4 regions of the Gordonia malaquae genome follow, and region 4 is predicted to be linked to each of the others. Evidence: riboswitches for the same ligand, from Rfam matches in the RefSeq annotation. Region 4 holds a riboswitch; each other region holds the start of a gene.
The links. Region 4 has a riboswitch for cobalamin ahead of cobN (cobaltochelatase subunit CobN). Riboswitches for the same ligand answer to the same signal wherever they lie in the genome.
Positions count from the first base shown of each region.

Region 1 (5,812 bases), on a different contig from region 4:
CGAAGAGCCTTGCGAGGCTTTGGTACTGCCGGCCGCTGGCCGGGACGAAGGCGATCCCCCTGGCCGTCATCTCATCGAGTAACGGCCAGAATCCGTCGGGGACGTCTCCGTTCTCGTCGAGAAGTGTGCCGTCCATGTCGCACACGACGAGCCGGACTCCATGGGACGAGCCGCCGCCGTCCGCTGTGCTTCCTTCCACGTCTCGATCCTATCGACGCCGCGGCGCGGACCATCGAGTGATCGGTGCGCCGCCGACGAGGTGCTCGTCGACGAGTTCATCCACTCGATCGGACGTGAGCCCGGCGTACCAGGTGTCGTCGGGATACACGACCGCGACAGGGGCCTGGTTGCACGGGAACATGCACCCGGTCAGCGTCACGAGGACGTCGTCGTCACCGAGCCCCCTCGCGTCGAGTGCCTCGGCGATCGCGTGCTGGGTCTCTCCGCTTCCCTGCGCCGAACACCTCGGACCTCGACAGAGCAGCAAGTGCCGGTTGAACGCCGGAACCTCCTGCCACGCCGGTGAGGTCAAGGGCGCCGTGGTGGCACGAGCGGGCGTCCCGCCGTGATCGATCGCCTCGACTAGAAGCCCTGCGTAGCCGGAGCCCTCCGACAGCGGTCGACCGATGCGCACGTCCGGTGGGTCGGTTCGCGTCCGAAGCCAATGCCCGATCACCCGCCGAAACCACGCGTCGGTCTTGCGGTCGATCACGGTCTGTCCGCTGACGACGAGCACTGTGGTCGCACCCGCGGCGGCCGCGTCGTCGAGAGCGTCGACGACGGTGGACTGCCCTCCGAGGACCGCGGTGCGAACAGTGATTCCGGGGAATCGGCGTCGGGCGTGTACCAGCGCCGCGGCCACCTCGTCGGCCGGATCGCCGCCCCGGTCGGTGGGTGCAGTGACGACGACCCAGTCCGCCGTCACCGTTTCGGCCCGTCGACGGTGCCGCAGGTGATGATGAGCGGTCTTCCGCTGCGCGGGTGTGCGACGACCTCGGCGTCGAGACCGTACACGTCGGCGAGGAGTTCACTCGTCAGGACCTCGTGCGGCGGGCCCTCGGCGACCAGCGCACCATGGTCGAGGATCACGAGTCGGTCGCAGAACTCCGCCGCAAGCGACAGATCATGAAGTGCGACGAGCGCGGTGCGCCCACTCTGTCGGACTCCGGCGAGCAGGTCGTACGCGGCCGCCGGGTCGAGGTGGTTGGTCGGTTCGTCGAGTACAAGCACCTCGGGACGTTGAGCGAGCGCCCGCGCGACCTGCGTCCGTTGCCGTTCTCCTCCGGAGAGCGTCTGCCAGGTGCGAGAACGCAGGTGGCTGATGCGCATCGCGGCGAGGTGATCGTCGACGTCGGCGACGCTCGAGGGCACCGCCCAGCCTGTCCGGTGCGGGATGGCGCCCAGCCCGACCACCTGTTCCACGGTGAGGTCGAGTTCGGTCGCCACATGCTGCTCGACGACGGCGACTCGTCGTGCGTACTCCCGGCGACCGAACTCCTCCACCGGCTGCCCGTCGATGCAGACCGTCCCCGACGACGGCCTGCGCCATCGGGCGACCAGCGAGAGCAGTGTGGTCTTGCCCGACCCGTTCGGCCCGATCAGACCGGTCACCGCCCCGGAGGGTGCAGTGCACGAGACCCCGTCAAGGAGAACCTTCGACTTCACATGGACACTCGCATCGATCACGCGGATCTCCGGAGGATGCTCGTTCACGCGGCGCCTCCTCTGCGCCGGAGCAGCCACACGAATGCAGGCACGCCGATCACGGCGGTGACCAGACCCACCGGGATCTCCTGGTGCGCTACGACGGTTCTGGCCAGTACGTCCGCCCAGACGAGCAGGAGCGCCCCGACCAGCAGCACCACGGGCAGCAACCGCACGTGCAGAGGCCCGACGATCATCCGCGCCGCGTGCGGCACCACCAAACCGACGAATCCGATGATCCCGCTGTGCGCCACCATCACCGCGGTGCAGACCGACACGATCGAGTACAGCAGCCACCTGGTGGCGGTGACGTTGACACCGAGCGACGTGGCACTGCGCTCACCGAATGCGAACGCATCGAGGGTTCTCGACACCAGCACGATCACCGCGGCGGCGACCAGGACCACGGTCAGGAGCAGCGGCATCGTCGACCAGCGTGCACCGGCCAGCGATCCGAGTGTCCAGCGCATGACCCGATCCGCGGCTCCAGTGTCGGCCCGCAGAATCATGATCGCGCTGAGGGCCGCGCCGGCTTGGGCGACGGCGACACCCGCCAGGATCAACCGGCCCGGCAGCAACGCGCCGGTCCGAGTGGTCGCGATCGCGAACACGGTGAGCAACGCCAGCATCGCTCCAGCGAATGCCGCGACCGACACCGCCGGACCGCCTGCCAGCCCGGCGACAGTGGTTCCGAGCGTGAGGACGGCCGTGGCGCCCACAGACGCCCCGGACGCGAGTCCGAGAATGTACGGATCGGCGAGGACGTTGCCCGTCAACGACTGCAGGACGGCCCCGCACAATGCCAGCCCGGCCCCCACCACCGCGCCCTCGACCACGCGGGGCAGACGCAGATCCACCACGATGTAGGCGGTGTTCGCATCAACACCCGACCCGATCCCGAACTGGCCCGCGACGGCTCGATACACCTCGCCGAGTCCGATGTCGGCCGAACCCGCGAACACCCCGACGCCCATGCTCACCACGAGCAGAACTGTCAGACCGACCATCCAGCCGAGGTAGGCCGAAGCCGATCTCGTGACGGTCAGCGCTTCGCCAACTGTTCGGACACGGTCACCGCCCCGTCGATGAGGCGGGGTCCCGGTGTGCTCGTCGAGAACGGCAGCACGACGAAAGACCCGGCCTTGACTGCCTTCAGATTCTTCAACACCGGATCGTTCTCCAGGTAGGTCCGCTTGGCCTGTGCCGTGTCCCACGAGGCGTCGGCCAGCACGATCACGTCCGGATCCGCCCGAACGACGCTCTCCCAATCCCCGTCGGCCCAGTTGCCGTCGATGCCAGCGAACACGTTTCGGGCGCCGACCGCGTCGATGATCAACTGCGGGCCGCCCTTCCCACCGCCGACGTAGGGCGTGGTGGTTCCACTGTCGTACCAGAAGATCGACTTGCCACGCCCGGCCGCTGACGCCTCGACGGCCGCGAGTTCGTCACGCATCCGTTCGTTGACCGCGTCTGCCTCATCCGTGCGGCCGAACAGCACACCGTTGTCGGAGGTCTCGCCGGCGATCGCATCCCACGACGACTCGGCACGCTTGGTCTTGTCGTTGCACGCGAACGGCGACACGTAGGTGGCGATGCCCAGAGCGTCCAACTCGTCCTGGCTGCCGAGAGCCTTCTCGTCGAACGCCGTGCCGTACGACGCGAGGAGCAGATCGGGCTTACGCGTGATCACGGTCTCGCGGTCCGGGAACTCCTTCGCGAGCACTGGAATCTTGTTGTAGGCCTGCTCCCACTGCGGCGCGATCGTGTCGTCGAGATATGCGGTGCCTATCAGCTGTTCACCTGCACCGATCGACAGGGCGGTCTCGGTCGCTCCTTGGTTCAACGTGATCGCGGCCTTCGCCGAGGCGCTCAACGACACTGTCCGGCCGCAGTTCTGCACGGTGATCGCGCCCGACGTCGTCTCGTCACCGCCGTTCGTGCTTGTGCAGCCGGCCAACAACAACGACATCGCGGCGATCGAGGCGCCGACTGTGAAACGGGTACGCAAAGTACGCCCGCCTTCCATTACTCGTGGAAAACCTATTCGGGGGTCGGTCACGGCCGGTCTCCTGGCTCAACAGGGTCTACCGGCGGAACAACCTTCCCGGGCGCTGCCCAGTGGCTGAAGACGTTGACTTCTCGGTCCCGCCGGACCTGCTCACAGTGGCGAGTACCGCGCCGGTTTCTCACCGGACTTCCCGAACACCGTGACGTCGGAGTGATCGTACCCGAGTTACACCGTTCGACGGCTTGCAGCGGTCTGCGCAACCGGGTTGGATGTTCGGGTGCGATCGGGACGAATCGGCTTCTGTGCCGTGATGATGACGGCCGTGTCAGCCGTCGGCGGAAGCGCCGCTCCGCTGATGTTGCAGTCGGTCGACAGCGCGGCGTTCGCAGCCGAGACATCCCCTGTCCCGACCGAGCAGAACGTTCCGAGCACCAGGACCATCACGATCAGCTGGGTCGGTGACAACATCCTCGGCACCGACAAGGATTTCGGCGGGGGCACCCTCCCCGAACTGTGGGCCCGCGCAGGCAAGTCTCCCGACTACTTCTTCCAGAACGTGAAACGTTACTTCACCGCGGACGATCTGACCGTGGCGAACTTCGAGGTCGCCCTCACCGGCGAGCGCCGCGAGCGGTACAAGGGCGACGGTGAGACCTACCACTTCTACGGCGACCCCGCGGTCGCCGAGTCGCTGCCCGCCGCCGGGATCGACGTCGTCACATTGGCCAACAATCACACCTTCGACTACGGCCAGGCGGGCTTCGACGACACCACTCGCGCGTTGGACGCCGTCGGCGTCGATTACGTCGGAACCGGCCACGAGTCGGAGGGCTCGACGTACGACTTCCGCGTGATCCGCGATGTGAAGGGTGTCCGGGTCGGACTCGTCGGCTATCAAGCCTGGGCCGACACCGTGCCATTCCGTGCCAAAGTCCGCACCGACTTCTCAACCCTCCGGGCGGAGGGTGCACAGGTGGTGATCCCGTTCTTTCATTGGGGAATCGAGGCGGAGAATCGGCCGTACGAGGTGCAGACCTCACTCGCCGAGTTCGCGATCGATCAGGGCGCCGACGCCGTCATCGGCACACATCCGCACGTGCTCCAGTCGATGTCGACGTACAAGGGCAAGTTGATCGCCTACTCGCTCGGCAACTTCTCATTCGGCGGCAACACCAACCCGTCCGACAAGCGCACCATGATCCTGCAGACTCGCCTCACCGTCACCGGCGAGCGAGTGTCGGGATCGGAGTACCGGGTGATCCCGACCCGCCTGTCGCGCGACGCCGGATTCAACGACTACGTGCCGACGCCGTACCGCGGTGCCGAGAAGGCCGAGACGCTGGAGTTCATCAACGAGATCTCCCCCGACCTGCACGGTCGGATCGGAACCAGGTTCCGACCCGTGGAGTCCTGACCCATCAGAGGCTCGCCCGTCTCCCACGCGGTGGTGAAGGCGGCGTCCAGACGGTTCTCCACCACCTGCAACGCTCTGATCCCGAACAGCACGTCGTCGTGCAGGGACGGCTCGTCCGCGAGCAGGGAGGCGACCACCTCGTCTCGCATGACGATTTCGTGGACGGCATCGGCCTCGACGTGCTCGCGGTAGAAACATCGTGCGGGTTCGGGGGCGTCGATCCGGTCGAGTCCGGCGAGCAGCCAGGCCGATCCCACCGGCGACGTCACCTCGGTGGCCGCGAAATGTCCGACCGTCGCGCCGCGCCGTGAACGACGAAGCCCCAGGCACGACATCAGATTGACCGGTGCCAGAACCACCGCCGGGGCCGCGTCCAGATACGCCAGGTAGCCGTCGTCGAGGTTCATCGACGACAACAGTTCGGCGAACAGTTCCTGATGCACGCGTTCGCCTCGACCGGCTCCGTACTCGTCGTACTCCACCGCGACGAACGCCGCCTTCGCCGTACGACTCAGTCGCGGGATCGCCCACGCGTGCGGGTCCGCCTCCTTCAGGTGATACATGGAGCGAGCCGCGAAATAGTCGTTGAACTCGTCCTCGGTGCCGTGCCTCTTCAAGTGCGCGGTCACGCCCGACGGCACAGCACGCGCCAGGGCGCCCAACTGATCGTCCGCAGATCCCTCACC
Region 1 covers NZ_JBBCUB010000001.1:701,866-707,677, reverse strand. The annotation lists gene WFK36_RS03480 (Cof-type HAD-IIB family hydrolase) at 1-199, opposite strand, end outside; gene WFK36_RS03475 ((2Fe-2S) ferredoxin domain-containing protein) at 209-925, opposite strand; gene WFK36_RS03470 (ABC transporter ATP-binding protein) at 922-1,713, opposite strand; gene WFK36_RS03465 (FecCD family ABC transporter permease) at 1,710-2,711, opposite strand; gene WFK36_RS03460 (ABC transporter substrate-binding protein) at 2,747-3,712, opposite strand; cobalamin riboswitch at 3,747-3,946, opposite strand; gene WFK36_RS03455 (CapA family protein) at 3,978-5,126, shown strand; gene WFK36_RS03450 (iron-containing redox enzyme family protein) at 5,009-5,812, opposite strand, start outside.
Region 1: another riboswitch for cobalamin. It lies ahead of WFK36_RS03460 (ABC transporter substrate-binding protein); the one in region 4 lies ahead of cobN (cobaltochelatase subunit CobN).

Region 2 (5,812 bases), on a different contig from region 4:
CCCAGCCACCGCACCATGTCTCCGACGTCCTCCGCATCGCGCGCCCGACGTTGCGGAGCGGTCCGCTGCAGACGTGCGACCACGTCGGCGATGACCGCGGGATCGAGCAGTTCGCGCAGATCCACCCGGCCCAGCAACTGAGCGAGGAGCGCGGTGTCGAGCGAGAGCGCTGTGGCGCGGCGTTCGGCGAGCGGTGCGTCGTCGTCATACATGAACGCGCCGACGTAGCCGAGGAGCATCGACGCCGCGAACGGGGACGGCGACGCCGTCTCGACCTCGGCGACCCGGACCTTGCGGGATGAGATGCGGGTGAGCAGCGCGATCAGGGCAGGGAGGTCGTACACGTCGGCGAGGCATTCGCGGACCGTCTCCAAGATGATCGGGAAGTCAGGGAACTGCGACGCCACCGACAGCAACTGTGCGCTCCGCTGGCGCTGCTGCCACAGCGGAGCCCGTCGGCCGGGATCACGGCGAGGCAGCAGGAGCGCTCGCGCCGCGCACTCACGGAATCTCGACGCGAACATCGACGAGTCGGCGAGTGCCCTCGTCACCTGATCCTCGACAGTTGCGGGATCGACGGTGAACACCTCGGCGCCGGGCGGTGCATCGTCGGTGTCGGGGAGCCGGACGATGACCCCGTCGTCGGTCGCCGTGGTCGCGCCGTCCAGCCCGAGCCTCGCCGACAACTGGGAGGCGATCGCAGACGCCCACGGCGCATGGACACGCAGCCCGTAGGGCGAGTGCAGGACCAGCCGCCAATCGCCGAGTTCGTCTCGAAAGCGTTCGACGATCAGCGTGCGGTCAGTGGGCAACGCCCCGGTGGCCTGCTTCTGTTCGGTGAGCAGTGCCGACAGGTTGTCGCGGGCACGCGCCGTCAGCCCTAGCCGGTCCGCTTGTGCCGACAGTTTGGCGTCGTCGGACACCTGTCCGACGAACTTGCCGATCGCCTCGCCGAGTTCGGCGGGACGGCCCTGCGCGTCGCCGATCCAGAACGGGAGTCGCCCCGGCTGGCCGAACGCCGGGGAGACGAGGACTCGGTCGTGGGTGATCTCCTCGATCCGCCAACTCGAGGCGCCGAGTGCGAACACGTCGCCGACCCGCGACTCGTAGACCATCTCCTCGTCGAGCTCGCCGACTCGGCGCAGCTGTCCGTTGTCGGACGAGCCGGTGAGGAACACCCCGAAGAGGCCGCGGTCGGGGATGGTTCCGCCGGAGGTGACGGCGAGGCGGAGGGTGCCCCGGCGGGCGGTGAGGACGCCGGTGGATCGGTCGTAGTCGACCCGTGGACGGAGTTCGGCGAACTCGTCTGACGGGTAGCGACCCGAGATGAGGTCGAGGACCGCGTCGAACACGTCGCGGGTGAGGCTCTTGTACGGCATCGCACGGCGGACGGTCGTGAACCAGTCGTCGACGCTCACGTCGCCCGCGGCGGTCGCGGCGATCGTCTGCTGCGCGAGGATGTCGAGCGGGTTCGTCGGCACCGCGAGCGACTCGATCTGTCCGCGGCCCATCCTGTCCACGGTGACCGTGCAGTGGATCAGGTCGGTCCGGTGCTTGGGGTACAGCACACCCTTGCTGATCTCGCCGACCTGGTGACCTGCGCGGCCGATGCGCTGCAGCCCGGACGCGACCGACGGCGGCGCCTCCACCTGGACCACCAGGTCGACAGCACCCATGTCGATGCCCAACTCCAGGGAGCTGGTCGCCACGACACAGCGGAGGCGGCCCGACTTGAGGTCGTCCTCGATGGCCGCACGTTGGTCCTTGCTGACCGAGCCGTGGTGTGCCCGAGCGAGTACCGGGGACGCGCCGCGGGTGGATCCAGACGTCGACACCATCGACGGCATACCGCCCGGGACCTGGGGGTTCGCCGCATCGAGATCCACCGGGTCGCCTGCTCTCGCCGCGGCGATCTCATTGAGGCGAGCAGTGAGTCGTTCGGCCAGGCGCCTGGAGTTCGCGAACACGATCGTCGACCGGTTGCGTTCGATCTCGTCGACGATCGACTCCTCGATGAACGGCCACAGCGACCCGGCGGTGGGGGAGAACGCATCGTCCAGACCGTCGAGGTCACCGGCCGACGGCGGTGCCGGGATGTTCGCCATGTCGTCGACGGGGACCTCGACGCGCAGGTCGAACGTCTTCGCGGCGGGCGGTTTGACGATTGTGCATGGTGCCGACCCGGACAGGAACTCGGCGACACGCTCCTCTGGGCGGACGGTGGCCGACAGCCCGATCCGCTGTGCGCGCGAGGAGAGCAGGTCGTCGAGTCGTTCCAACGACAATGCGAGGTGGGTACCGCGTTTGGTGGACGCGACGGCGTGCACTTCGTCGATGATCACCGTCTGCACCGACGTCAGCGTCTCGCGCGCCGATGAGGTCAACATCAGGTACAGCGACTCGGGTGTGGTGATCAAGATGTCTGGAGGCGTGCGTTGCAGGGCCCGTCGATCGGCAGTCGACGTGTCGCCGGACCGGACGCCGACCGTGACGTGCGGCGGCTCGACACCCATGCGTGCCGCGGTGTGCGCGATACCGGTCAGAGGTGCGGCGAGGTTGCGTTCGACGTCCACGCCGAGGGCCTTCAACGGCGAGATGTACAAGACGCTCACTCCCGATCGTGGAGATCCGGAGTTCTGTGTGAGGGAGTCGATGGCCCACAGGAACGCGGCGAGGGTCTTGCCGGAGCCGGTCGGTGCGATGACCAGCGTGTCATCGCCTTTCGAGATGGAGTCCCATGCTCCGAGCTGAACGGGCGTCGGCGCGGCGAAAGCACCGGTGAACCACTCTCGGGTCGCCGGCTGCATGCGCTGAAGAACGGCTGCGCGTGTGGCCACGACTCCATTGAATCCCATGCCACCGACAACTCCGCGTCCGAGGCGCGGTACGCTGCCGAAATCCCGGTGCGGGAATTCGGTGAGAATCCGAAACGGTCGCGCCACTGTGAGTCGGACCCGTGAGGGGCTGGCGAGTCAGATGTCGCCCCGGGTGTGCATATCCATTGGGCGGACGCGAAATCCGCAGGACAGGAATAGATTCCCATGACCGTTTCATCGGCACAGACGGCACCGCGAGCTCTCGCGCTCCCGGACCTCTCCGCGGCTTCGGCGGCACTCACCCTCACCGCAACGGTGCTGGTCGCATCTCTCGCGTACTACTTCCTCGGCTACGACCAGGGCGCCGTCTCCGTCTTCGGCAGCGACACCCACGTCCACGAGTTCGTGCACGACGCGCGTCATTTCCTCGGCTTCCCCTGCCACTGATCAACGGACCGGGAGAACAAGAGAAAATGGAACGCACTTTCATCGGCGCCGGACTGCTCAGCGGTCTGGTCGCCGGAATCGTCAGCTTCATCTTTGCGCGGATCTTCATCGAACCGCGGGTAGCCGAGGCCATCGACTACGAGGACATTCGATCCCACGCGGAATCCGAACTCGCAGGCGGAGCGCACGACCACGGTCACGAACTGTTCAGTCGCTCCGTGCAGGAGAACATCGGAGCCGGAGTCGGCACGGTCGTCTTCGCGGTAGCGATCGGCGCGCTGTTCGCTGTCGCATTCACGGTGGCGTGGGCGATCATCGGCCGACGCAGGCCGGAGGCCGACCCGCGCACCCTCGCAGCGTCACTCGGTGGCGTCGCGTTCGTCGCCGTCATCGGCGTGCCGTTCTTCGTGTACCCGCCCAATCCGCCTGCGGTCGGGGAGGAGGACACCATCGGGGCACGGTCCAGCTCATATCTGACATTGACGCTGATCTCGATCGTGCTGGCCGTCGCAGCGGTCGTGCTCGCGGTGTGGCTGTCGGACAGGATCGGTGGGCTGCAGGCCGGAGTGTCGGCGGCGGTCGCCTACCTGATCGGCGTGACGGTCACCAGCGCTCTGCTGCCGAGCTTCCACGAGGTCCCCGGACCCGTCATGGACGGCGATCGAATCGTGGCACCGGGATTCCCCGGCCAAGTGATCGCGGACTATCGCGTGTACGCCATCGCCAACCAGGTTCTGCTCTGGGCGGTGCTGACAGTGGTGTTCGTGGGTCTCATCGGGCTGATGATGCGCCGCACGGCCGCCTCCGCGCAGCGTTTGGAGTCAGTGCAGGCCTGATGCCGCTCACCGTGATCGTCGCCGGCCGGACCGCACCCAATCGTGCCGTTCGGTTCGGCGGCGAGACCGACCCGCTCGACGAGCGAGGCCGACGTGACATCGAGAGCCTCGACATCGTGGTTCCCCGGGGAGTGCGTGTGGGACCGGAGACGTCGGTTCGCGAGACCGCCAGGATCCTGGGAATCAACGTCGAGCCGGACCCGTCGTTGGCGACCGTGGACATCGCACGGTGGCTCGGCGTGGAACCGCAGGACGTTCCTGCCGACGAACTGGAAGCGTGGTTCACCGACCCCGACGCGCGCCCTCACGGTGGGGAGACGATCACCGAGTTCGTCGACCGAGTAGTCTCCGCGACAGAGGGGTTCGACGGGCTTGTCGTGGTGGCGTCGCCTGTCGCGCAGGCGCTCGCGGCTGTGTCGCCCGGTGCGTACTTCGAGGTGTCGATCCGGCCGGGGTCGGCGTTCACCACAACGACGGTTCGCCCCGCAGAGCTGTCCGACCGAGACGTCGCTGCCAGTCGCGATTGAGCCACAGCTCGACGATCTCGGGTTTGGTCCCCGCCTGCCCGGCCCAGCGGTGAATGAGGTTCGAGTATCTCGCGTAGCTGCGCACCGAGAACTGCGAGGCGCCCGCGCCGACCATCCAGCCATAGCGGACCAGGCTCGCCGCCGAATAGGTGTCGAGCAACTGTGGGCGGTCCGGCCCCGGACCGTGGATCGCCCATCCGTACAGGGACATCAGCGAGTGGCCTACACCCGGTGCGACAGGCCACCCCGACCAGTTGCGGAATGCGCCCGTCTCGACGAGCGTCGGGACTCGCTCACAGGCGTCGAGTGCTCGGGCGATCATGTCGAACGGACGTGACGTGTCGTGTGGATCGCGGACGTCGGGAAACCGCCGGAGGCCTCCGCGACCGTCGTGCGACCGAAGCCACGCAGCGCACAGGTACAGACGGTTGAGTGTCGGTTCGGGACCGAGATCGAGCCGGGTGCTCGTGGCCTCGAGGTCTCCGCGCCGGATGTGTCCGACGCCGGACTCGATCTGTGCGCCGTCGGCATCGGTCGCGTACACGCGGGCGGGGATGCGGAGCCTCGCCAGTCGATTGTTCCATTGGTCGAGATCAACCGTCGTGTAGTCTTCCAACACAGCTTCCGCATACGGCTGGTGATGAGACCAGAGGACGCAGTCCTTCGGCACCACCAGTATCTCGTCACCTCGATTCATGCCGCGAGCATCGCACACACGTACGACAATTCCTGTCCTCAGTCAGCGGGGAAGGACGCGGCGATCGTGTTGATCAGGGCACGGTAGCGGCCGCCGTCGTCGGAGAGCGTCTTGCCGCTGCCGATGACGGCCACGGACAGTTCGCGTTTCGGGTCGGCCCACATTGCGACGTGCGTGAGGCCGGTGTGTCCGAACGCTTCGGGTGCGCGACGGCCGAACGGGCCGAAGTAGTGCGACCCGAGCATGAACCCCGTGCCCCACCGCAGTGGCGAACCGGATGTCGCAACGTCGGGCCGCAGGACCCTTCGCTGTCGGCGGGCGCGCGCCACGGTCTCCGGCCGCAGTACACCCTCGCCGCCGCGCAGCAGCATCTCGGCGAATCGGGAGAGCTCCCGCGCTGTTGACACGCCATTCGACGACGGAACGGCGCTGGTCAGAAAATCGGGGGAATTGGATGCCGTGATGGTGGCGGCCAAGGTGTGTCCGGTG
Region 2 covers NZ_JBBCUB010000004.1:147,540-153,351, reverse strand. The annotation lists gene WFK36_RS15130 (ATP-dependent helicase) at 1-2,855, opposite strand, end outside; cobalamin riboswitch at 2,861-3,001, shown strand; gene WFK36_RS15125 (CbtB domain-containing protein) at 3,042-3,263, shown strand; gene WFK36_RS15120 (CbtA family protein) at 3,290-4,099, shown strand; gene WFK36_RS15115 (histidine phosphatase family protein) at 4,099-4,626, shown strand; gene WFK36_RS15110 (8-oxoguanine DNA glycosylase OGG fold protein) at 4,562-5,323, opposite strand; gene WFK36_RS15105 (serine hydrolase domain-containing protein) at 5,362-5,812, opposite strand, start outside.
Region 2: another riboswitch for cobalamin. It lies ahead of WFK36_RS15125 (CbtB domain-containing protein); the one in region 4 lies ahead of cobN (cobaltochelatase subunit CobN).

Region 3 (5,812 bases), on a different contig from region 4:
ACGATCCTCGCGTCGAGGCCCTCGCAGAACGTGTCACCGAGGCGACGGGCGCCGACCGCGCGACCCTGGCCGCCGAACTCGACGAGCTCCGCACCTCGGTGCGGGCCGAGAAGATCTCCGAGCTGGCGGCGGAGTTCGACGCCGTCCACGACATCAACCGCGCAGTCCGGGTCGGTTCAGTCGACGAGGTGATCGCTGCAGCGGAGTTGCGTCCGAAGCTGATCGGCGCAATCACGAAGTAGTCCGGAGCACTGCAGACCCGAGCGGCCCTCCACTGACCGGTGGAGGGCCGCTCGCCGCCTGTCAGGCCTGTGCGGACGCCCCTGGTGCGCCCCACGGCTGCAACGGGAGTCGTATCCCCTCGGTGTCGAATGCGCGCAGGATCCTGCTGCGCAGATGACGCTGCACCGACCACTGCGCTCCGGGTTCGGTCTTGACGGTGAGCCGCAGCTCGGCGTGGGACGGGGTGACCTCCTGAACGCCGAGCATCTCCGGCTCCCCGCGGACGTTCTTCACGACCGCCCCTTCGGCCGCGGCGTCGACGGCCGCCGCAAGCGCCACGTCTTGTGCACGATCGAGGTCGACGTCGGTCGCGACCGGCACCTCCACACGGGCGACGGCGAAGTCCTGGCTCATGTTTCCGACACGTTCGATCTCACCGTTGCGGATGTACCAGAGGGTTCCATCCATGTCCCGGACGGTGGTGATCCGCAACCCGACCGATTCGATCTCACCGACGACGTCGCCGAAGTCCGCGATGTCGCCCACCCCGTACTGATCCTCCATCATCATGAACACTCCCGACACGAAGTCGGCGACGAGGTGCTGGGCGCCGAAACCGATGGCGAGTCCGATGATCCCCGCCGACGCGATGAACGGGGCGATGTTCACATCGAGCTCCGACAGGATCGAGAGCGCCAACCACACCACCACGACCACCGAGACCGTCGACTTCAGCACCGACCCGATCGTCTTGGCGCGCTGCGCCCGTCGGGTGACCACTCTGGGCGCGGTTCTGTTGGTCTTGTCCCGCAGGGCCTTGATCATCCCCGAACGCTCGTCAGGCGTGGTGCGCGATCTGGGCCGTGTGGCTCGATCGATCACCCGGAAGAGCAGCCACCTGATCACCAGCGCGGCGACGACGTAGCAGGCGATCCGGACCGGCGTCTCGATCAACCCTGCGCGGTTCGCCTCTGTCCATTCGAATGCGATCACGTGAGTAGACATGGTCCCGACCGTACGGACGATGTCGCATCTCGACATCCTCCCTGGGTACGAGGAGCACAGCGGCGACGCTCCGTGTGATAGTAATGATTGTCATTTTCATTATAGAGGAGGAACCATGAAGGTCCGATCATCGCTGCGGTCACTGAAGAACCAACCCGGCGCACAGGTGGTGAAGCGACACGGACGCGTGTACGTCATCAACAAGCTGAATCCCAGGTTCAAGGCACGCCAAGGATGACCTTTCGTCCATGACGCCAGGGTTAAACCCACGTCATCCTTCGATGATGGATTCGCGATTGCACGTCGATAGACTGTGGCCGCAATCGGTTCGCTCGGCAGCGCTCACCATGGAGCCCCTGTGTCGCCGTCGAGCGTCGACGTGGTGCCGCCCCGGCGTCGTCACGAAGAGGGAATCCGGTGAGAAACCGGAGCTGTCCCGCAGCGGTATGTCGGAACGACCGCCGTCACACGCACTGGACCCGTGAACATCCGGGTCTGGGAAGCGACGGCCAGTAGGTGCGCCCACGCGCCCGCCGACGAGCCCGAAGACCTGCCGGTTGTACTGGGCGCGCCGCGCCCGGTGGCTGTCCGCCTCGTGGATTGGGCGATGACACCGAGTGCACGGTCGTCGTTCGACGGACCGTCCATTCGTGACATCTCCCGCAGGGCGACGGCCGTCCGCACCGCATGCAGGAGATACAACAGTCATGTCCCTCGACACGACACATCCGACAACATCACCCTTCACCGCGACCGTGCCGGGCACGGCCCGGATCGGCGCGAATCGCGAGCTCAAGCGCGCAATCGAAGCCTACTGGGCCGGTCGATCCGACCGTGCCGCCCTCGAATCGGTCGCCGCCGTACTCCGCCGCGACGGATGGCGCCAACTCTTGACCGCCGGACTCGACTCGATCCCGGTCAACACGTTCTCGTACTACGACCAGATCCTCGACACCGCTGTACTCCTCGGAGCGCTTCCGACACGTGTCACATCGATCGACGACCCGCTCGAGGCGTACTTCGCGGCCGCGCGCGGTTCAGACGGCGCCGGGAGCGAAGCGAGCGGGCCTTGTTCACACGGCGTGGCGCCGCTGGAGATGACGAAGTGGTTCGACACGAATTACCACTACCTGGTGCCGGAGATCGGCGCCGACGTCACGTTCACCCTCGATCCGACCAAGATCCTCTCCGAACTGGCTGAAGCCCGGGCGCAAGGCGTCCCTGCCCGGCCGGTGGTGATCGGGCCGATCACGTTCCTCGGGCTGTCCAAGCCCACGACGGCGGACGATGCGAACCCGTTGGCGCGCATCGACGAGTTGATCCCGCTGTATGTCGACCTGCTCGAGCGTTTGGCTGCCGCGGGTGCGTCCTGGGTGCAGATCGACGAGCCGATCCTGGTGACCGACTCCCACGAGGGTCTCGCTGAACTGGCCGAACGCGTCTACGGCACACTGGCCGCGGCGACGGATCGCCCGTCGATCCTCGTGCAGACGTACTTCGGCGATGCGGGCGACGCCCTGGCCGCATTGGCGCGGACCGGTGTCGAAGGTGTCGGCGTCGATCTGGTGAGCGGGTCGGTCGAGACCGTGCTGGCCGCGGGTCTCGGCGACAAGCACGTCGTCGCGGGTGTGGTCGACGGCCGCAACGTGTGGCGTACCGACCTCGACGCGGCTCTGAGCCGCCTCGAGTCGATCCGCGGAGTCGTCGGGACGCTCGCGGTGTCCACGTCCTGTTCCACGCTGCACGTCCCCTACACTCTCCGCGGCGAGGACGGTCTCGACCCGGCGCTGCACGGCTGGCTGGCGTTCGCCGAGGAGAAGGTCGGCGAGGTCACCGCATTGGGGCGCGCCTACGCGCACGGCCGGGCATACCAGGCGGCCGAGTTCGACGCCGCACGTGCGGCGCTGGCGTCCCGATCCGATGATCCGCGTCTGCACGTGGACTCCGTCCGCGCCCGCCTGGCTGCTCTGACAAGCGCCGACTCGACCCGTACGGCCGCCGCCGATCGCCGCGTGATCCAAGACGCCGCGCTCGGCCTGCCGACTCTCGCGACCACCACGATCGGCTCGTATCCGCAGACCACTGACATCCGCAAGGCGCGTCAGGCGTTGCGCACCGGTGCGATCGACGAGGCCGGCTACATCGAGCGCATGCGCGCCGAGATCGCCGATGTCATCGCACTGCAGGAGCGGATCGGACTCGATGTGCTCGTGCACGGCGAGCCCGAGCGGAACGACATGGTCCAGTACTTCGCCGAGCAACTCGACGGGTTCTTCGCCACCGCGAACGGCTGGGTGCAGTCGTACGGCTCACGCTGTGTCCGTCCGCCGATCCTCTTCGGCGACGTGGTGCGCCCCGCCGCGATGACCGTCGACTGGATCTCGTACGCGCAGTCCCTCACCTCCAAGCCTGTCAAGGGCATGCTGACCGGCCCGGTCACCATCCTGGCGTGGTCGTTCGTCCGCGACGATCAGCCGCTCGCCGATTCGGCGAACCAGGTGGCGCTCGCCATCCGCGATGAGACCGTCGATCTCGAACGCTCGGGTGCGGCGATCATTCAGGTCGACGAACCGGCCCTCCGCGAACTGCTGCCGCTGCGTGCCGCCGACCGCGAGGCGTACCTCGACTGGGCGGTCACGTCGTTCCGTCTCTCGACGGGGGGCGTGACCGATGCGACGCAGATCCACACGCACCTGTGCTACTCGGAGTTCGGGGAAGTCATCGGCGCGATCGCCGGGTTGGACGCCGACGTCACCTCCATCGAGGCTGCCCGCTCGCACATGGAGGTGCTCGCCGACCTCAACGCGATCGGCTTCGCGACGCAGGTGGGGCCGGGCGTCTACGACATCCACTCACCGCGCGTGCCCGGAGTCGAAGAGATCACCGCTTCCCTGCGGGAGGCGTTGGACGCGGTCCCGGCCGACCGTCTCTGGGTGAATCCCGACTGTGGGCTCAAGACTCGCACCACGGCCGAGGTGACCGAAGCGCTGACCAACATGGTTCAGGCCGCGGCCGCCGTGCGCTGACCGGCCCACACGACGACTGTGGCCCGCGAGAATTCTCGCGGGCCACAGTCGTCGTCTGCCGCGGTCCGTTGGTGAGCCGGACCGCGGCGGACGGAGTTCAGCCGAGTTCCACCAGGAGGTCGCCTGGCGACACCTCGGTTGCGGTGGTGAACACGACTCGCCGAACGGTTCCCGCCGTCGGACTCGTGATAGACGCCTCCATCTTCATCGCCTCGATCGTCGCGACGACCGCCCCCGCGGCGACCGTGTCCCCCACGCCCACCGTCACCGACACGACACCGGCGAACGGTGCGCCGACATGGCTCGGATTGTTCTTATCCGCCTGTTCGGCGGCCGCGACGACCGCGTCCACACCGCGGTCCCGGACGAACACCGACCGCAGGTGGCCGTTGACGGTAAGCAGCACGGTACGGACGCCGGTGTCATCGGGCTCGCTGATCGCTTCCAGCGAGATCAGCAGGTCGACGCCCGGGCGCAACTTCACCCGATGCTCCAGACCGGGCTGCAGCCCGAAGAAGAACTGGTGCGCCGGAAGCTTGGACGTGTCGCCGAACTTCACCAGGTGGTCGAGGTAGTCGGCCGTAGGGCCGGCGAACAGCAAGCGGTTCAGCGCCTGCCTGCGGACGGTTCCGCCCGTGTTCAGCGCATCGAGATCGTCCACTGTCAGTTCGGTCACGACACTGCGGCGTTCGCGGCCTGCGAGGACCAGCGATCGCAGCGGCTCGGGCCAACCGGCGGCCGGCTCCCCCAGTTCCCCGTTGAGGAAGCCGATCACCGAGTCGGGGATGTCGTACGCCGCCGGGTTGGCCGCGAACTGCTCTGCGGTCACACCCTGTGCGACGAATGCGATCGCCAGATCGCCGACCACCTTCGACGACGGTGTCACCTTCACCGGACGCAACAGCAGATCGTTGGCCGCCGCATAGGCGTTCTCGACAGCTTCGAAGCGGTTGCCGACACCGATCGACGTCGCCTGCTGTCGCAGGTTCGACAGCTGCCCGCCCGGGATCTCGTGCGTGTACACCCGGCCCGTCGGCGCCGGGATGCCCGACTCGAACGGCGCATACTCGCGACGGACCGCCTCCCAGTACGGCTCCATCGAGCACACCGCACCAAGGTCGAGTCCCGTGTCGTACTCGGTGTGCGCGGCCGCCGCCACGATCGCCGACAGCGACGGCTGACTCGTCGTCCCCGCCAATGCGGCACTCGCACCGTCGACTGCATCAGCACCGGCTTCCCACGCCGCGAGATACGTCGCCAACTGGCCGCCAGGCGTGTCGTGGGTGTGCAGGTGGATCGGCAGATCGAAGTTCGATCGCAGCGCCGACACCAGGGTGCGAGCCGCGGCCGGACGGAGCAGACCGGCCATGTCCTTGATCGCGAGCACGTGCGCGCCGGCGTCGACGATGTGCTCCGCCAACCGCAGGTAGTAGTCGAGGGTGTAGACGTCCTCGGCGGGGTTCGCGAGGTCTCCGGTGTAACTCATCGCCACCTCGGCCACCGTGGTGCCGGTCTCCAGGACCGCGTCGATCGCCGGACGCATCGCGTCGACGCTGTTC
Region 3 covers NZ_JBBCUB010000004.1:118,166-123,977, forward strand. The annotation lists gene WFK36_RS15005 (ATP-binding protein) at 1-242, shown strand, start outside; gene WFK36_RS15010 (mechanosensitive ion channel family protein) at 304-1,227, opposite strand; gene ykgO (type B 50S ribosomal protein L36) at 1,343-1,465, shown strand; cobalamin riboswitch at 1,602-1,797, shown strand; gene metE (5-methyltetrahydropteroyltriglutamate--homocysteine S-methyltransferase) at 1,935-4,253, shown strand; gene WFK36_RS15025 (pyruvate carboxylase) at 4,351-5,812, opposite strand, start outside.
Region 3: another riboswitch for cobalamin. It lies ahead of metE (5-methyltetrahydropteroyltriglutamate--homocysteine S-methyltransferase); the one in region 4 lies ahead of cobN (cobaltochelatase subunit CobN).

Region 4 (5,812 bases):
ACCGGTCCGCGGGTGACCGAGATCATCGCTGCTGTTGTCGCCGAACACGACGCCGATGCCGCCCAGGCGGCTCGTGAGGCCGCCAAGCCCCGCAAGAAGGTCGTGGTGGAGCCGGTTGACGGGACTCTGGCCGATCTGCGGGTGACAGGATCGGTCGAGGACGTTCGTCTGGCGCAGGACTCGATCGATGCAATCATCGCGGGCGTGTGCCCGGATGATCCGCGTGGCAAGGCTGTGCGGCGTTCGGACGCGGTGATCGCGCTGCTCACCGGCAAGGTCTTCGCCTGCCAGTGCGCGGGCGACGACTGCCCGTCCCGGGCGGGCGTCGATGGTGCGGCCCGTCTGGCGACAGTCGTACTGCATGTGGTGGCTCGGCGGGAGTCGCTGACCGGGGAGTCCGATATCCCCGCCTACCTGGATGGGTTCGGTCCGATCACCGCCGAGCATGCCCGCGACATCGCCGCCGACACCGATACCGTGGTCCGTGACCTCGACGTCACCGACCTGCTGGGCGGGGCGTCACAGCCGAGCAACGGGTACCGGCCGACCGCGGCGTGCGACGCCCTCGTGCGGGCGGTGCACGGCAGGTGCACCCACCCGGGGTGCGATATGCCCGCCTACCGGTGCGATCTGGATCATGTCGCCGAGTACAACCACGACGACCCGGCCGCGGGTGGTCCGACGTGTCCGTGCAACCTCAATCCGAAGTGCCGGTTCCACCACGGTCTGAAGACGTTTGTCAACGGCTGGCTCGACGATCAGATCGTCGACGCCAACGGTGTGATCTGGACCGAGACCACCACCCCGGAAGGCATCACCGTCCGGTCGCGGGCATTGAACCACTGGCTGCTGCCCGAACTCGGGCTCCTCCCGTGCGTCCACCACGACGCCCCGACAACCTCGCGGCCGACCGCCGAGTCAGACCCGGGGCGCCCGCGGACGCGTACCGACGCCAAACACCGGTACCGCATGAGAATGCGGGCCCACAACCGCCGCACACGGGAACGACCAGCCGGCCCGTCGAGCGCAGTCAAGACGCCCCCGTTCTGACCGAACACGGTTGAGGTTCGGTTCGTCGACACAATCTCGACTGCGCTCGACAATCAACTGCGCTCAACAAACGACAGGGCGCGACAGAAGGAGCTAGTCGACACGTCGAAGGGTGCCGTCGGCGGATGCGAGGACGCGGATATGGCTCCGAGCCGGAGATCCGCAGCCGTGATCACATCCAATCCAGTGTCCATGCGGCGGTGCATCGGCGTCCGGGTCGAGGTCCGCGACGTGATCGCGCAAGGCGGTCCGGACATCGGCGGCCGACTTCGCACAGCCGGGTGATCCTGTGCACGCGGTGAGCGTGGTCCAGGGGGAGCGGGAGTCGAAGATGAAACCCAGGGGAGCCAGCACTCGGACGACGGTTTCGGCGACCGCTTCGTCGAGGTCACCGATCAAGATCTCGCGTTCGGTCGTGATCGACACATGCACTCCGATCGCGGCCGCGTATCGCGCTTGTTCGGCGCTGAGGTTGCCGAACGGCACAACTGCACCGAGCATCACGCGGCCGTCGGTCTGGTCGAACCATCCGACACGGGGTTCGGGATGACGTGACACCGGCAGCGGCCCCTCGGCCGATGCCCCGAGGGTGGAGAACAACGTGGTACGACGGTCCTCGTCGAGGTCGGAGATCCGCCACGCACCGTCGGCGACGTCGAGGAACGCCCGAGCGACCGCGACCATCTGATCGGGAAGATCGCGCAGCGGTACCGGTCCGATGACGTGTGAGCCGCCGATCACGACGACGGCGTGGTCCGAGTCGACCGCGACACCCGCGACGTCCGTCGTCCTGGCGAGGACGTCGCCGCGTCCGTCGTCCAAGCCGAACCAGAACCGGCCCGACAGGACCGCCGACCAGTCAGCGGCCACCAGGGCGTCGACGAGTGCATCCGCGAAAGGCCGCAGGTCGGCGAGCCCGCCGACCCTGCCGCTGAACGGAGAGACGATCACGTTGCGGACCCTGTCATGGGCCGAGTCCGACGCGAGGCCCGCCGCGATCACGGCCTCCGCGAACGCCGCGACATCGTTCTCTGCGATCCCCCTGACCTGGAGGTTTCCGCGGACCGTCAGTTCGATGGTGCCGTCTCCGAACTCGTCAGCCGCCAGCGCGAGGGCGTCGAGAGCTTCGGACGCGATCACGCCGCCCGGCACCCGAATCCGGGCCAACGCGCCGTCGGCGGCCTGGTGGGTCCGGAAGACACCGGGGCAGCGGTCTGCGGGAATGCTCACCCGTTCAGCCTAGTTGTCGCCGGGCTGGCTACGATTGGCGGCGAACTCGATGTGGAAGCCGGTGTGAAACCGGCGCGGTCGCGCCACTGTGAGGACCCGGTGTTCATTCGCCGGTCCGAGCCAGACCCACGTCGTCAGGCCGAGAAGCCTCGGCCGTCCCCACGATGCCGGGCGCGTATTCCCGGCGAGGAGTACGCCGTGATCACGCTGCTGTCCACGTCCGACACCGATCTGCGCACCGCCGCCACCTGCGGCGCCGACTACCGGGTGGCGAACCCGAGCCGCATCCTGCTCGACGAGATCCCCGCCCTCATCGACGGCGCCGATCTCGTCGTCGTCCGAATCCTGGGTGGTCGACGGGCGTGGGAAGAGGGGCTGGACGCCGTCTTTGCCCAGCAGGTTCCGGTGATCGTCCTGTCCGGTGAACTCAATCCCGACCCGGACCTGATGGCCATGTCGACGGTTCCGACAGGCGTCGCCGCTCAGGCCCACAGCTACTTCGTCGCAGGCGGTCACGCGAACCTCGCCGCCGTGCACGACTTCCTGTCCGACACCGTGCTGCTCACCGGTCTCGGCTTCGCTCCTCCCGTCGAGACTCCCGCCTGGGGAGTCCTGGAACGCACCCCGTCCGGCCGGTCAAGCGACTCTTCCGGCCGATCAAGCGAGTCTTCCGACCGGTCGAGCGAGTCTTCCGGTTCATCGAGCGCAGTCGACACGCGCGTCGGCGTCCTGTACTACCGCGCCCAGCACCTCGCTGGAAACACCGAGTACGTCGACACCCTGTGCACCGCGATCGAGAACCACGGCGGGCAAGCAGAAGCGGTGTTCTGCGCCTCGCTGCGTGCCGCCGACGACGAACTGATCGCACATCTCGGCACCTTCGACGCATTGATCGTGACTGTGCTCGCGGCAGGCGGCACCACGCCGGCCACGGCGGGCGCAGGCGGAGACGACGAAGCATGGAACGTCGAACGTCTTGCGGCTCTGGACATTCCGATCCTGCAGGGGCTGTGCCTCACATCGTCGCGTGACGATTGGGAGTCCCAGGACGACGGGGTGTCGCCGCTCGACGTCGCTAGCCAGGTCGCGGTACCCGAGTTCGACGGCCGGATCATCACCGTGCCGTTCTCGTTCAAGGAGTTCGACGAGAACGGTCTGCCGTTCTACGCGCCCGACGTCGAGCGCTGCGCGCGCGTCGCAGGAATCGCCGTCCGGCACGCTCGGCTGCGTCACCTCCCCGCGACGGAGCGCCGCATCGCGCTGCTGTTGTCGGCCTACCCGACGAAGCATGCACGAATCGGCAACGCCGTCGGCCTCGACACCCCGCGCAGCCTCGTTCATCTGCTGAGGGCGCTCGGCGACGCCGGTTACCAGGTCGCCGGCGACGTGCCGGGCCTCGGCGCGACCCCGGATGCCGACGATCCCGATGCACTGATGCACGCACTGATCGACGCCGGAGGCCAGGACGCCGACTGGCTCACAGAGGAGGCACTGGCGGCCAATCCGATCCGGGTGGGCGCGGCCGACTACACCCGCTGGTTCCAGACGCTGCCCGACGGTCTCCGCGGAGCGGTCATCGAGCATTGGGGACCGCCACCCGGCGAGCTCTTCGTCGACCGGTCGGCGAATCCGGACGGCGACATCGTGATCGCCGCCATGACGTTCGGGAACATCGTGCTCCTGGTTCAACCGCCCCGCGGGTTCGGCGAGAACCCCGTCGCGATCTACCACGATCCGGACCTGCCGCCGAGTCACCACTACCTGGCGAGTTACCGCTGGCTCGCATCGCGGGCCGACACCGACGGGTGGGGTTTCGGAGCCGATGCCGTCGTCCACGTCGGCAAACACGGCAACCTGGAGTGGCTGCCCGGTAAGACCCTCGGGATGTCGGCGGACTGCGGCACCGATGCTGCGCTGGGCGATCTTCCGCTGATCTACCCATTCCTGGTCAACGACCCCGGCGAGGGCACGCAGGCCAAGCGTCGAGCGCACGCTGTCCTCGTCGACCACCTGATTCCGCCGATGGCCCGGGCCGAGTCGTACGGCGACATCTCCCGCCTCGAGCAGCTTCTCGACGAGCACGCGAACATCTCGGCACTCGATCCGGGCAAGCTGCCAGCCATCCGACAGCAGATCTGGACCCTCCTGACCGCAGCGAAGATGGACGCCGACCTGGGCCTCGCGGAACGGCCGGAGGAGGACGTGTTCGACGACATGCTCCTGCACGTCGACGGATGGCTGTGCGAGATCAAGGATGCCGCGATCCGCGACGGTCTCCACGTGCTCGGCCAGGCGCCGGACGCCGAGACCGAAGTGGACCTGGTCCTCGCCATGCTCCGGGCCCGTCAGCTGTGGGGTGGTTCGCAGAGCCTGCCGGGCCTGCGCGAAGCACTCGGTCTGGTCGAGAACGACTCGTCGCGCGGCGACGTCGATCGTGTGGAGCAGATCGCTCGCGACCTCGTGTCGACATGCGCCGACGACGACTGGTCGACGGAGGCCGTCGCCGCTGCGGCGGCCGATCATCCGGACGAGGTGGGAGAGATCCTCACGTTCGCCGCCACCGAGGTGGTTCCACGGCTGCGTCAGACGAGTCGCGAGATCGACCAGGTGCTCCACGCGCTCGACGGCGGTTTCATCGAGGCCGGGCCGAGCGGCTCCCCGCTTCGCGGTCTAATCAACGTGCTCCCGACGGGTCGCAACTTCTACTCCGTCGACCCCAAAGCGGTCCCGTCGCAGTTGGCTTTCGAGACCGGCCGCGCGATGGCCGACTCGCTCGTCGAACGGTACCTCGCCGATCACGGCGAGTATCCGGCGTCAGTGGGACTGTCGGTCTGGGGAACCAGCGCGATGCGGACCTCGGGCGACGACGTCGGCGAGATCCTCGCGCTCCTCGGTGTGGCACCCGTGTGGGATGAGATGTCTCGCCGCATCACAGGTGTCGAATTGGTCCCGCTCGCTGAGCTGGGCCGCCCGCGCATCGATGTGACGATCCGCATCTCCGGGTTCTTCCGCGACGCCTTCTCACATGTGGTCACCATGCTCGACGACGCCGTGCGCCTCGCCGCCGACGCCGACGAGCCGGACTCCGACAACTTCGTGGCTGCCCATGCTCGGGCGGCGCTCGCCGAGCACGGCGACGCGCGACGCGCGACGACTCGCGTGTTCGGCTCTCGGCCGGGCACGTACGGGGCTGGACTCCTGCAGTTGATCGATTCGAAGCAGTGGCGGACCGATGACGACCTCGCGGCCGTCTACACCGAGTGGGGAGGCTACGCGTACGGCCGCGAACTCGACGGTGTCGCCGCGGTCGACGACATGCGTGCGGCGTACCGCAGGATCGCCGTCGCCGCGAAGAACACCGACACCCGAGAGCACGACATCGCCGACTCCGACGACTACTTCCAGTTCCATGGAGGGATGATCGCCACCGTCCGATCGCTCACCGGATCGAACCCGGAGGCCTACATCGGTGACTCGACCCGCCCCGACGCGGTGCGCACTCGCACGCTGCACGAGGAGACCTCACGGGTGT
Region 4 covers NZ_JBBCUB010000002.1:315,562-321,373, reverse strand. The annotation lists gene WFK36_RS08540 (HNH endonuclease signature motif containing protein) at 1-1,050, shown strand, start outside; gene cobG (precorrin-3B synthase) at 1,144-2,280, opposite strand; cobalamin riboswitch at 2,292-2,430, shown strand; gene cobN (cobaltochelatase subunit CobN) at 2,479-5,812, shown strand, end outside.